Regions from separate parts of the Lysinibacillus sp. FSL H8-0500 genome, predicted to be linked through region 3. Evidence: riboswitches for the same ligand, from Rfam matches in the RefSeq annotation. Region 3 holds a riboswitch; each other region holds the start of a gene.

The links. A riboswitch is a leader RNA that binds a small molecule or an ion and turns the genes downstream of it on or off. The one in region 3 is predicted to bind thiamine pyrophosphate.
Region 1: linked by a shared signal. The riboswitch ahead of thiM (hydroxyethylthiazole kinase) and the one ahead of thiC (phosphomethylpyrimidine synthase ThiC) in region 3 are both predicted to bind thiamine pyrophosphate.
Region 2: linked by a shared signal. The riboswitch ahead of thiW (energy coupling factor transporter S component ThiW) and the one ahead of thiC (phosphomethylpyrimidine synthase ThiC) in region 3 are both predicted to bind thiamine pyrophosphate.
Region 4: linked by a shared signal. The riboswitch ahead of thiT (energy-coupled thiamine transporter ThiT) and the one ahead of thiC (phosphomethylpyrimidine synthase ThiC) in region 3 are both predicted to bind thiamine pyrophosphate.

The regions. Positions count from the first base shown of each region.
Region 1 covers NZ_CP150292.1:3,477,374-3,480,559, reverse strand. Annotated here, with positions in the region: gene thiD (bifunctional hydroxymethylpyrimidine kinase/phosphomethylpyrimidine kinase) at 1-391, opposite strand, end outside; gene thiM (hydroxyethylthiazole kinase) at 391-1,146, opposite strand; TPP riboswitch at 1,234-1,332, opposite strand; gene MHB44_RS16500 (acyl--CoA ligase) at 1,516-3,117, shown strand.
Region 2 covers NZ_CP150292.1:1,026,424-1,029,609, reverse strand. Annotated here, with positions in the region: gene MHB44_RS04690 (ABC transporter substrate-binding protein) at 1-87, shown strand, start outside; gene MHB44_RS04685 (MFS transporter) at 239-1,435, shown strand; TPP riboswitch at 1,500-1,607, shown strand; gene thiW (energy coupling factor transporter S component ThiW) at 1,699-2,202, shown strand; gene MHB44_RS04675 (VWA domain-containing protein) at 2,420-3,186, opposite strand, start outside.
Region 3 covers NZ_CP150292.1:322,382-325,567, reverse strand. Annotated here, with positions in the region: gene MHB44_RS01450 (catalase) at 1-53, shown strand, start outside; gene thiC (phosphomethylpyrimidine synthase ThiC) at 175-1,953, opposite strand; TPP riboswitch at 2,098-2,212, opposite strand; gene MHB44_RS01440 (AEC family transporter) at 2,275-3,186, opposite strand, start outside.
Region 4 covers NZ_CP150292.1:4,013,395-4,016,580, forward strand. Annotated here, with positions in the region: gene MHB44_RS19230 (hypothetical protein) at 1-48, shown strand, start outside; gene map (type I methionyl aminopeptidase) at 77-832, opposite strand; gene thiT (energy-coupled thiamine transporter ThiT) at 1,232-1,786, opposite strand; TPP riboswitch at 1,911-2,018, opposite strand; gene MHB44_RS19245 (DUF4870 domain-containing protein) at 2,146-2,466, shown strand; gene MHB44_RS19250 (hypothetical protein) at 2,522-2,644, shown strand; gene MHB44_RS19255 (SMC family ATPase) at 2,683-3,186, opposite strand, start outside.

The sequences.
Region 1 (3,186 bases), 1.7 Mb from region 3:
TTGCGATTGGCAGTAAATAATGGATAATAGCATCAATGGCTTCTTGCTGTAATAAACTTTCGCCACCTTTGGCAATCATCACAGGATCAACAATAAGTGGTATGTTTGTATCAGCTATTACTTGCGCAATTGTATGAATAATAGCTGAGGAAAATAACATGCCTGTTTTGACAGCACTTATTGAAAAATCATCAAGCAATGCCTGTAGTTGTTGTTTTACAAAAGCTGCCTCAATTGGCAGAACACCTGAAACACCTCGTGTATTTTGAGCAGTTAAAGCTGTAATAACGGTTGTTCCAAACACTTTTAATTCCTGAAAGGTTTTTAAATCAGCCTGTATGCCAGCACCGCCACCACTATCAGAACCAGCGATTGTTGTCACAATGTGCATTATTGCTCACCGCCCTTGGATAGACGACCTAGTTCATTTAACACAGCAATTTGAAAATCACCTATATATTGTGTAGAAGCAGCAGCTTGCTCGGCAATTTGTTTATAAAGCTTTAGTATCTCAGCTAACTGATGATAGGGCTGCTGATCAGCTACATAAGCAGCACAACAAATAGCACTTAAAAGGCAGCCTGTTCCAGTGACCTCTGTCATTTGGGCATTTCCACCTGCAATCCATTGCTGCTGATTGCCATCTGTGATAAAGTCCTTTTCACCTGTAACAATGACGATACATTGATACAGCTTGGCCACTTTTTTTGCTTCATCCTCTACAGAAATAGAGCCTGTTCCACTATCTACACCCTTTTGCTGCCATTCTACATGAGCAATTGCCGCAAGTTCTCCAATATTGCAACGAATAGCTGCAAATTGAATTTCTTCGAGTAGGTATTGTACAGCTTGTTTACGGTAGTTTGTTGCACCAGCGCCTACTGGATCTAACATAACAGGGATACCAAGCGCATTTGCCCTTTTTCCAGCCAGTAACATAGATTTTTTCATGGTATCATTCAGTGTGCCGATATTAATTAATAAGCTTGAGGAAATTTTTACCATTTCCTCCACCTCATCGTTGCCATCAGCCATAACAGGTGAAGCACCAATTGCTAATAGTCCATTTGCTTGGAAGTTTGCGACGACATAATTTGTAATGCAATGAATTAATGGATTTTTTTGCCGAATTTTTTGAATAATCATTATAGGTCCTCCTTATTGGACGAACGTAAGCATGCAAAAAGGCCCTTTTTGTGTAAAAATACACGCAAAAGAGCCCTTCATCAATAAAAATAGATGGATATTGCTCCCTACGCCAGTATTAACTAACAGGTTCAAAGGGTCAGGTTTTACCTTCTCAACTCATAATGAGTCCCCCTGCAATCTTGTTTTCAGTTGACCAAAATGTACCATACTTTTTTAGCTTGTTCAAGAGAGAATTCATATGAATATGACCGATACCATATAACTAAATATGATAGTTGTCATGACTTTTGGTAAATTGAACGCAAAGCATTGAAAAACACAAAATAGGAGATTTATAATGTGTCATAACAAAAGGGGGCATTTGCCGTGAAAAGACAAGATTTGATTGCACCAGAATGGTATAATATTACAGAGGAAATTGAAAAATATGCACAGGATACAACTAAAAATGCATTAATTATTTGTGATGAACATCAAGAGGTTCAATGGATTACATACACGCATTTACTTGAAAGGGCCAATCAGGCAGCACATGTTTTTACAAAACAAGGCTTAACAAAAGGTGATGTGATACTAGTGATGGTACCACGCTCTGTCGAAGCCTATATTGTTTATATTGCTGCTTTAAAAGCGGGTTTAACGATTATTCCAAGCTCAGAAATGTTAAGAACCAAAGATATTGACTATCGCATTCAACATGCAAATGTACAAGCTATTATTGCCTATGAGCCTTATATTGAACAATTTGATAAGGTGGAAAATTTACAGGGTATACAGCAATTTGTAATTGGTAATGCACATGAACCATGGCAACCATTACTAGAAAATATGCAATATCAATCAACAACTTACATAAATCCTACTCCAACCAAAAGCACAGATATTGCTTTTTTAGCCTATACAAGTGGTACAACAGGTAATCCTAAAGCCGCAGTCCATAGTCATAGCTGGGGCTATGCACATTTACGTACATCAGCTCCCTATTGGTTAGGTGTCCAAGAGAATGATATTGTTTGGGCTACAGCAGCACCTGGCTGGCAAAAATGGATATGGAGTCCGTTCCTTGCTACATTAGGAAGTGGTGCAACAGCATTTGTCTATAAGGGGAAATTTGATGCAGCTACTTACCTAACATTGCTTGAAAAGTTCAATATTAATGTTCTATGTTGCACACCAACGGAATATCGTTTTATGGCAGCACTTGATCATTTACAGCGATATAATTTAAGTGCCGTTCGTCAGGCTGTGTCAGCAGGTGAGCCTTTAAATAGTGAGGTGATTAAAGTATTTTCAGATGTTTGTCATGTACAAATACGAGATGGCTATGGTCAAACTGAAAATACATTACTTGTTGGTACAATGGTGGGAATGGAAACAAGAGCTGGTTCGATGGGAAAACCAACACCTGGCAATACAGTAGACATTATTAATGACGAAGGTCAGCCAGTTGCTGTCGGAGAAGTGGGAGATATAGCCGTCCACCGAGCAACACCTGCACTCTTTAAAAAATATTTAAAAGACCCTGAACGTACACATTTACAATTCCGTGGTGATTGGTATATTACAGGAGATCGTGCCTATAAAGATAAGGATGGCTACTTTTGGTTTGAGGGGCGAGGTGATGATGTCATTATTTCTTCAGGCTATACAATTGGCCCATTTGAAGTGGAGGATGCCTTAATGAAGCATCCAACTGTCAAAGAAGCGGCTGTTATAGCAAGCCCTGACAAGGTTCGAGGAAATATTGTCAAGGCATTTATTGTTCTTCATCAGGGTGAAATCGGTGATCAGCAGCTTATGCAAACACTTCAGCAGCATGTAAAAACATTAACAGCACCCTATAAATATCCTCGTGCCATTGAGTTTGTAGAAGAGCTACCAAAAACCTCTTCAGGGAAAATTCGCCGTGTCGAATTACGACAACAAGAAGCGAAACAACTTGAATATACATCATTTCCTAGGAAATAATATCGAAAATCAAAGTTTATGTAAGCGCATGGACTTTGATTTTTTTTATGATTTTGGTAAGGTATTATA
Region 2 (3,186 bases), 700 kb from region 3:
ACATTAGAGGTCTATAAAAATTTAGGACCAGATTATTTAGGGAAATATAATGAATTATTTTTAGAATTTAAAATGAGTATTCGTTAACAAATGCAAAAGGTCTGCCGAGAAAATTTTGCGCTCTCGACAGACCTTCTATTTTATCGAAATGATACTATTTCAGACTTTCAACCGATACACTAAACATCTCCTTATGATAGACTGTAGTATATTTGGTGACAAAAAGGAGAGTTAGTTAATGACCCAGCAAAAGTCTAATAAGGCGGCTTTATATATTTTAATGTTTAATATGTTTATCACAATGGGTAGTATTGGTATTATTATTCCTGTTATGCCGGAGTATTTAAGAATATTTGGCGCAGCAGGGCAAATTCTTGGCATGTTGATTGCAACATTCGCCTTAGCTCAATTTGTATTTTCTCCAATTGCTGGGAATCTTTCGGATCAATACGGTCGAAAAAATTTAATTATTTTTGGTCTTATCCTTTCAGGGCTTGCACAAATTGGTTTTGGATTTTCTACAGATATATGGATGCTCTTTGTTGCCCGCTTTCTAGGTGGTCTTGGCTCTGCGTTTGTAGCACCTCCTATTATGGCTTTTGTTGCAGACGTGACAACCTATGAAGAACGCGGAAAAGGAATGGGGATGTTAGGAGCTGCTATGTCTCTTGGCTTTATGATTGGTCCTGGAATCGGTGGCTTCTTATCAAAAGTAAGCTTGCATTTCCCCTTCTATACTGCTGGCGCTGCGGCTATTTTGGCTGCGCTATTATCATTGTTCTTACTACCATCCACAAAGCCAAGCGTAGTACAAAACAAACAAAAGCAAGACAACCTTGCAAGGCAAATGGCCCGTTCTGTACATATGCCGTATTTCGTTATGCTCATTATTATGATGGTATTCTCATTTGGCATCGCTAATTTCCAAACAACTTTATCGTTATTTGTCACAGAGAAATTCAATTATACACCTGGTGATATTGCCATTATTTTAGTGGTTGGTGGTGCATTTGGCGTAGTCGTTCAAATGTTTGTCATTACACCGCTCTTTAAACGCTTAGGGGAAATGAAGGTTGTCTTAATCAATTTATTCGTCGCAGCTGTCTCTATTTATTTAATATTATTTGTGTCAGGATTTGCGCTTATATTAGTTGTAGCCACGATTTTCTCAACCGCTACTACATTAATTCGTCCTGCTGTTAATACACTAATTTCTAAGCTTGCTGACAATGAGCAAGGCTTTGCTGCTGGTTTGAACAATGCCTACATGAGCCTTGGCAATATGATTGGTCCTGCATTGGCAGGCATTCTATTTGATTGGAATATGAACAGCCCTTATATTTTGGGTGCCATTATTTTATTATCCTGTTTTTTCCTTGCTCTGATTTGGACAATAAAAAAAGCACCACATCTTATGCAGCCTGATACACATTAGTATTGACTATTTTTCAAAATACGGTATATTAAGGTTGTTCTACTAAAAATATCAATAATTTATTTATTACCACTAGGGGAGTCTTTACGAGGCTGAGACGTATATGGTTATATACGGACCCTTTGAACCTGATCTAGTTCACACTAGCGGAGGGAAGTGATGCAACTTGCTTGTTAATATGTATATGCAAGGTCGCTTCCTGCTGTTTAAAGGAAGCGGCCTTTTTATTTTTCTAGTAAACATCATCTAAAGGAGTGCATTTCATGTCTATTCGAAAATTAACAATTATGGCTTTACTGGTAGCAATAGCTATCGCAGGCTCTACCTTTGTATCTATTCCAACGGGGATTGCACGTGCCTATCCTGTTCAACATGCAATAAATGTGATAAGTGCCATTATTCTTGGACCCGTCCCAACCATTATCATTGCCTTTGTTACAGCAATGGTTCGTATCCTTACAGGTACAGGCTCTTTGTTGGCGATTCCGGGAAGTGTTATTGGTGCATTATGTGCTGCGCTTGCCTATAAATATAGCCATAAAATGTGGTTAGCTGGCGTTGGTGAAATAATTGGAACAGGTATTCTTGCTTCACTTATTGCAGTGCCTTATGCTCAATTATTAATGGGAACATCAGTAGCTGCGTTATTTTTTATGCCAGCCTTTTTAACGTCAAGTACCATTGGAGCTATTTTAGGTATTGTCGTTGCAAGCAGCTTACAAAAAACGGTGCTTATAAAACATTTTAAATCCTCACTGTATGAATAGTTAAATAGATTTTAATGGATTTCTGGGAGATTTTTGATCACTTGACTCCTTCTTTTGAGCGAAGCTTTCCTTTTTTGATCATCTGCCCCTTATTTTGAGCAAAACTTCACCCTTTTTGATCACTTACTCTCCACTTTTGAGCGGAGCTTGATCACCTCCCTATAAAACAACAAAAAGCAGTGCAAAATCCTACCTCTTTGCACTGCTCTCTTTCCTACTATGATCGCTTTTTCATACCCTTTAATAGCTGTGCAACATTTGTGTCCTCTGCCTGTACAGGCTGTTGTTCAGCAAGAGGCTCTTTGTGCTTCGGCTTAGTGAGGAAGCTCCAGCCAAAACGTCTAATGGTAATATCCATAAAGAATAACAGCATCCCTGCTAGCATAAGCCATGTCGTAATGTTTTGACGATCTGCTCCCTTTTGTGTAAAGTCACGAAAAGCATCCTCGGGTTCTTTTAAAACAGCACCACCTGTTTGCTTCGCTAATTCCTCTACTAATGACTCATTTATTGGGCGTAACTCATATTCAGCACTATAAGGAACACTTAGCCCTGCCTGATAAATAGCCTGCTCCTCATCAGCAATGCGGAAGAAAATCAATCCGGGTTCTGTTTGTACTGTTGCACGAACTTGGGAAGCAGAAATGGTTTCTAGCTGTGTTGCTAGTTCTTCTCCTGCTTCATTGACCGCTACAATATCTAAAAATGCGGCTTCATTTGTAGGGTCTGTAATCATAAATGAACCCTCTGCGTCTAATCTTACATCATAGGCAACATCATTATAGCTTGGCAGCATTTGTGAAATAAGGGTTTGCCAAAATGTGCCCCAGTCCTGCCACCTTGCCCAATCACCTGTCCATTTACCTGTTGAATCGGATGTAAAGGCAAATGTTTTACCGAGACCATATTGCCACTGCGCTAATACAGGATCTTCCTTCTCACTTTCCGCGATCACTGTAGCACCTTGCTTTGCTGTTGTGCCAA
Region 3 (3,186 bases):
TAGAAGGTATGGATCTTACAAACCCATATGTAAAACAACCGACAAACGTTTAAGATTCCACTTATTATTGATATCCAAATCCAACTTTTACTCCATGTGAATACTATATTCACATGGAGCTTTTTTGTATGAAAAGGACTTGTGTCAAACGAAATCAACACAAGTACTCTTCCCTTATTGATAAATCTGACTACCTGCTTTTTTAAATTCCTCGGCCTTTTCCTTCATACCTTGATGGATCGCCTCAGTAGTATTCAAATCCTTATCCTTAGCATAATTACGAATATCCTGCGAAATTCGCATACTACAGAATTTAGGGCCACACATCGAACAAAAATGTGCTGTCTTTGCCCCCTCTGCTGGCAAGGTTTCATCGTGATATTCCACTGCACGCTCAGGGTCTAATGATAGATTAAATTGATCGCGCCAACGGAATTCAAAACGTGCTTTAGACAGTGCATCGTCTCGTTGTTGCGCACCAGGATGTCCTTTTGCTAAATCAGCCGCATGTGCAGCAATTTTATAAGTGATAACGCCCACGCGAACATCCTCTCGATTCGGTAAGCCAAGATGCTCTTTCGGTGTCACATAACAAAGCATCGCTGTACCAAACCACCCAATCATCGCTGCGCCAATGGCTGAGGTAATATGGTCATAACCCGGAGCTATATCTGTTGTTAGGGGGCCTAATGTATAGAAGGGCGCTTCCTTGCAGACCTCTAATTGCTTGTCCATATTTTCTTTAATCAGATGCATCGGTACATGACCCGGCCCTTCAACCATCACCTGAACATCATGTTTCCAAGCAATTTTTGTTAGTTCGCCTAGCGTTTCAAGCTCTGCAAATTGTGCCTCATCATTGGCATCTGCAATTGAGCCTGGGCGTAAACCATCACCTAAGGAAAAAGCAACATCATAAGCTTTCATAATTTCACAGATTTCCTCAAAGTGCGTATAAAGGAAATTCTCTTGATGATGATATAAACACCACTGAGCCATTATAGAGCCTCCACGAGATACAATGCCCGTTACACGATTTGCTGTAAGCGGTACATAGCGTAAAAGAACACCTGCATGAATGGTGAAATAATCCACACCCTGCTCGGCTTGTTCAATGAGAGTATCACGATAAACCTCCCACGTTAAATCCTCAGCTACGCCATTTACTTTTTCTAAAGCCTGATAAATTGGCACTGTTCCCACCGGCACCGCAGCATTTCGAATAATCCATTCTCTTGTTGTATGAATATGTTTACCAGTCGATAGATCCATAATGTTATCTGCACCCCAGCGCGTTGCCCAAGTCATTTTCTCCACTTCTTCTGCAATGGACGAAGATACCGCAGAATTCCCAATGTTTGCATTGATTTTTACATGGAAATTACGACCGATAATCATTGGCTCCGCCTCAGGATGATTAATATTAGAAGGCATTATAGCTCGCCCTGCTGCAATTTCAGACCGAACAAATTCAGGTTCCATATTTTCTCGGATAGCTACAAACTCCATTTCAGGTGTAATAATGCCATTTTTTGCATAATGAAGCTGTGTTACATTTTTACCTTTTTTAGCACGTAAAGGCTTTCTCGCCAATTCGGGAAAAACATTTTCTTGAATACGCGGGTCATCAGCACGACGAAAGCCATTATCCTCCGGTTTAATCGTACGTCCCTCATATTCTTCAACATCCTCCCGTTCTTCTATCCATGTACGTCGTAAGGCAGGCAACCCTTTTGTAATATCTACCTGATAAGCTGGGTCTGTATAGGGCCCACTTGTATCATATACTCGCACAGGAGCATTTTCCTCATCCCCAAAGCTACCAGTTGTTGGGCTTAATGCAATTTCACGCATAGGTACTAAAATATCTGGACGTGATCCTTCCACATATACCTTTTTGCTCCCTTCAAAGCTGGACATAATCATCATGTTCTTTTCACTAATTGCTGACATAAGCTACTTCTCTCCCTCAAATATATTTGGATACAAGGACCGAATCTAGCTCACCCCAACAAAATAAATAAAAGCCGAATCCAAAATAATCATTTGGATCCGGCCGTCAATGTAAAGGTCTATTGATTGCATACATTATACGATGCAATAGCTTCTTAACTTTCCCACGCTGGTATGAGCCAGATCAGGTCCAAAGGGTCAAGAAACTTCGTAGTGTTTCCCTCTCAGCCTGACTCATCAGACTCCCCTAGTTAATACTATTTAGTTTGATGCTAGTGTAGCAGATATTACTAAGAGATGGAAGCTTATTTTTTCCTTCTACTACGCAAATAATATTTCTGCTAGATAAATAATAACTGTTACCGTTATACAACTAACAATCGTTGAAAATAATACAGTTTGTGCAGCGATTGCTGATTCCACATCGTATTCTAATGCTAGACTAGAGCTATTGCGGGATGTTGGAAAAGCACTGGCGATCAGCAATGATTGTGCAACAACTCCGTCCAAGCCCAATAGAAAAATAACCGCCAATGCTATAGTCGGCCCAATAATTAAACGCGTAAAACAACTAATAAAAACCGTTTTATTAAACATTGATTTTATTTCAAGCTGTGATAGCTGTGCACCCAAAGTAATTAATGCCACCGCAATAAAACCATCTGCTACATGGTCTATCGGAATTCTAATAAACTGTGGAATACCAATATTCCAATAGTTCATAGCGACTCCAATAATAAGTGCGTGAATAATCGGCATTTTAAAAAAGTCTTTGATAATTGAGAGACCTGATTTTGTAGAGGAAATTAAATTATATAAACCATATGTATAAGTTGTCATATTTTGAAATATAACAAGAATGACTTGAATGGCTACACCAATGGGCTGCATGGCAAAAATCATCTGAGCAACAGGAATACCATAATTCCCTGAATTAATGAGTACAACGCTATTTTTAAAGACAGCTGCCTCCGTTTTAGCTAATCCAAGCCCTTTCGCTAAAAGGTGACTAAGCAGCATTTGACTCCCCATGAACAGCACAATAAATAGCGCAACCTCTCCAAGCACAGATAATTCTACACTTGTTTCATATAAATTAATAAAAACAGCTGCTGGCATAAAACAATAGGTAATAAGCTGCGATAATGCTTTTAAGTTAAAACGAAATTTCTTTTGCAAGATCGCCCCTAGTACAAGTAACACTAAGATAGGCGCTACAATTTGAAAGAAAAT
Region 4 (3,186 bases), 1.1 Mb from region 3:
TTTGTTGGCATCTTATTTATGAAAAAAAATCCTGCCTACCAAAAATAATTGGTAGACAGGATTTTTTGCAGCTCTATTATTCCTCATCTAATGATGTTAAAATAATTGGTTTATCTTTTGTTACAATGATGGAATGTTCAATTTGAGCAACAAGTGATTTATCAGGCGTCACAAATGTCCAGCCATCGCCAGCTTCTACAATATGCTCTGCTTTTGCGGAAATAAACGGCTCCACCGCAAGCACCATACCTTCCTTCATAATTGTAGAATCCCACGCATCATAATAGTTTAAAATATGATTTGGCTCATCATGTAAAGACTGCCCTAAGCCATGTCCTGTTAAATTCATAATAACAGTTAGACCGTTAGCATTCGCCTCACGCTCAACTGCTTTCCCAATTTGATTTAGTTTAGAGCCAGCTTTTACCTTTGTCATTGCTCGATCAAAAGCACTTTTGGCAACACGGCATAGTTTGTCTTTGTCCTCATAGCCATCACCTACTACAAATGAAATACCTGTATCCGCAAAGTAGCCATTTAAAGAGCCAGATACATCAATATTCACAATATCTCCTTCTTTGATGACACGTTTTCCTGGAATACCATGCGCCACTTCCTCATTGATGCTTATACAAGTATAGCCCGGGAAATCATACTCTCCCTTCGGCCCAGAAATAGCACCTGCCTCTGCAAACATGCGGCCTGCCATTTCATCTAGCTCAAGCGTTGTCACACCTGGTTTTGTAGCCGCCTTCATCACTTCACGAATTTCAGCACAAATGCGTCCAATTTTTTTAAAAGCTTCAAGCTCCTCTTGCGTTTTTACAATCATCTTTAACGACCCTTTCCTGTTAAATGTCTACCCTTAACTATAACATAACTTGCCAAGCATAGAACTCAAAACGCTTGAAATATTATATGCTGGATTGAATGATACAGGAGGGACATTTGGCTTTTAGTCATAGTCATTACATTTAACTTTGGTTGCCGTTAATTTTCCCGGCAATACAAGGTTTTCTTATTATCAAACAATCTATAGCCTTATTATTTTCACGATTATAGTCTATTGTTTTATTAGATAATGTGATCGTAGTATTGTAAAGGCTAGCTGCTCCTCTTATGTGCTACATGTGAAGGAAAAATATTTTTGCATACAATTATCTAGTAAAAATCCCACAAAAAGTACTACATCAACTTTTTTGTGGGATTTTATATTGATAAATAAAATTAATTAACGGCGTAATAATTGTGGTGCGGCTGTAAAGACTAATACACTAATAATTACCGTTAAAATTGTGGCAGGCAGCATGTATGTACCATTATAGATAATGGAATAGAGCCATGCATTTTGATCACCTGCATATTCTGCAAAAAACACTGCGCCTGCACAAGTATGCGCTGCATAACGTAAAAAGCCCGCCAGCACAGTGCCTATTATAATATAACGTGCCATTTTTACTTTATTACTATTTTTAGCAGCCTCGAGTAATGGTCGCCGTACGAATGCCGCTAGCCCTACAACGGTAAAAGCAACACCATAATCTAATAGCCCCTGAAGCCAGTGTACAATAAAAGCGCCAAACATTGTCTGCATTACACCTACGAGTAACCCTGTTGTAAGTCCAGCTACTATGCCCCAGCGAAATGCGATGAGGACAATAGGCACCATAACAAGACTAACAGAGCCACCTTGTGCCCATACTTTAAAGGAGATTTGATCCAGCACAAGGCCAATCGCAGCAAATATTGCAATCTCCACAAGCATCATTAATCTTTCTTTGTTCATAAATATTCTCTCCTTTGTTCCGATGTAGGATACAAGAGCAGGAATAGAAATACATACATGTGCCTCTTACTGACATCTTAGAATAAAAAAATGATGTCAGGACAGAGCCTCACATCATATAAGTGTCGGTTTCTATCCACATCCCTACGCAAGTTTTAACTTACAGGTTCAAAGAGTCAAGGCATTACGTGCCCAGTCTCAGCTGACATCATCAGCCCCCCTTGTGGTCATTACATCTGAAATTTTTTTAAACATCTTTATTGTACGCAAACGCTGTGAGAATGACAACCTCTTCCACACATGATTTTTTGAAACTTTACTATTTTTCATGCGTAAATATTAAAAAAGGAGGAACAACTATGGAGAACCCTAAAATTTTATCCGCCTTTAGCTATCTCAGTATTTTCTTTGCCCCTTTTATCGTGCCATTAATTGTTTACCTTGTTGCTAAAGATCATGATGTAAAAAGCCATGCTATTCGCGCACTGATTTCGCATTTAATTCCTGTTCTTTTTGGAATACTGTTCTTTATTGTCTTTATTTTTTCTACATTTAGTTTGGATCCAGCCTCAGGAAATACCTTTCTTATTATTTGGCTTGTATCGTTTGCTATTTATACCATCGTATCAATTGGCATTGTGATCTGGAATATTGTGCAGGCAGTTCGTGTGATTCGCTAATGTTTTAATCGAAGAATAAACAGGTAGTAATAAAAATAAAAGGAGCTGTTTTTAAATGAAAGTATCAAACGTTGTGAAAACCGCTGTAAAATTAGCACCTATTGTGATACCTATTGTAAAAAAGGTTATGGACTCAAAGAAAGGAACAACGCCTAAAACAACGCCTCGTATAAAGTAAATGGTTGGCTCAGGAATTTTGAGCCACTCCTTTTTTCATTACTTTACTTCAAAATATGTTTGGCTATGTCCATTTAATGTTTTCTCTACATGTAAGACTGCTGGCATAGCAGATTTTAATTCAGGAACGTGCGAAATAACGCCAATCATACGACCTGAATCTTGTAAATCAATCAATGTATCAATCGCTTTATTTAATGACTCCTCATCAAGTGAGCCAAAGCCCTCATCAATAAACATTGTTTCAATATGAACATTGCCTTGGAAGCTTTGAATCACGTCAGCCATCCCTAAAGCAAGGCTTAAGGAAGCATTAAACTTCTCTCCGCCTGATAATGTTTTAACATCTCGTAACTGATCTGTAAAAGCATCATAGACATCTAAGCCAAGCCCGCTTTGCTTGGCATGTTTCTCAAGTCTATCCGAGCGTCTTAGCTCAAATTGACCATTCGATAAATGAGAAAGACGCATATTTGCTGCTTCTGTAATTTTATCTAAATAATTAACTTGAATATAACGTTCAAAGGATAACTTTTTCGAATT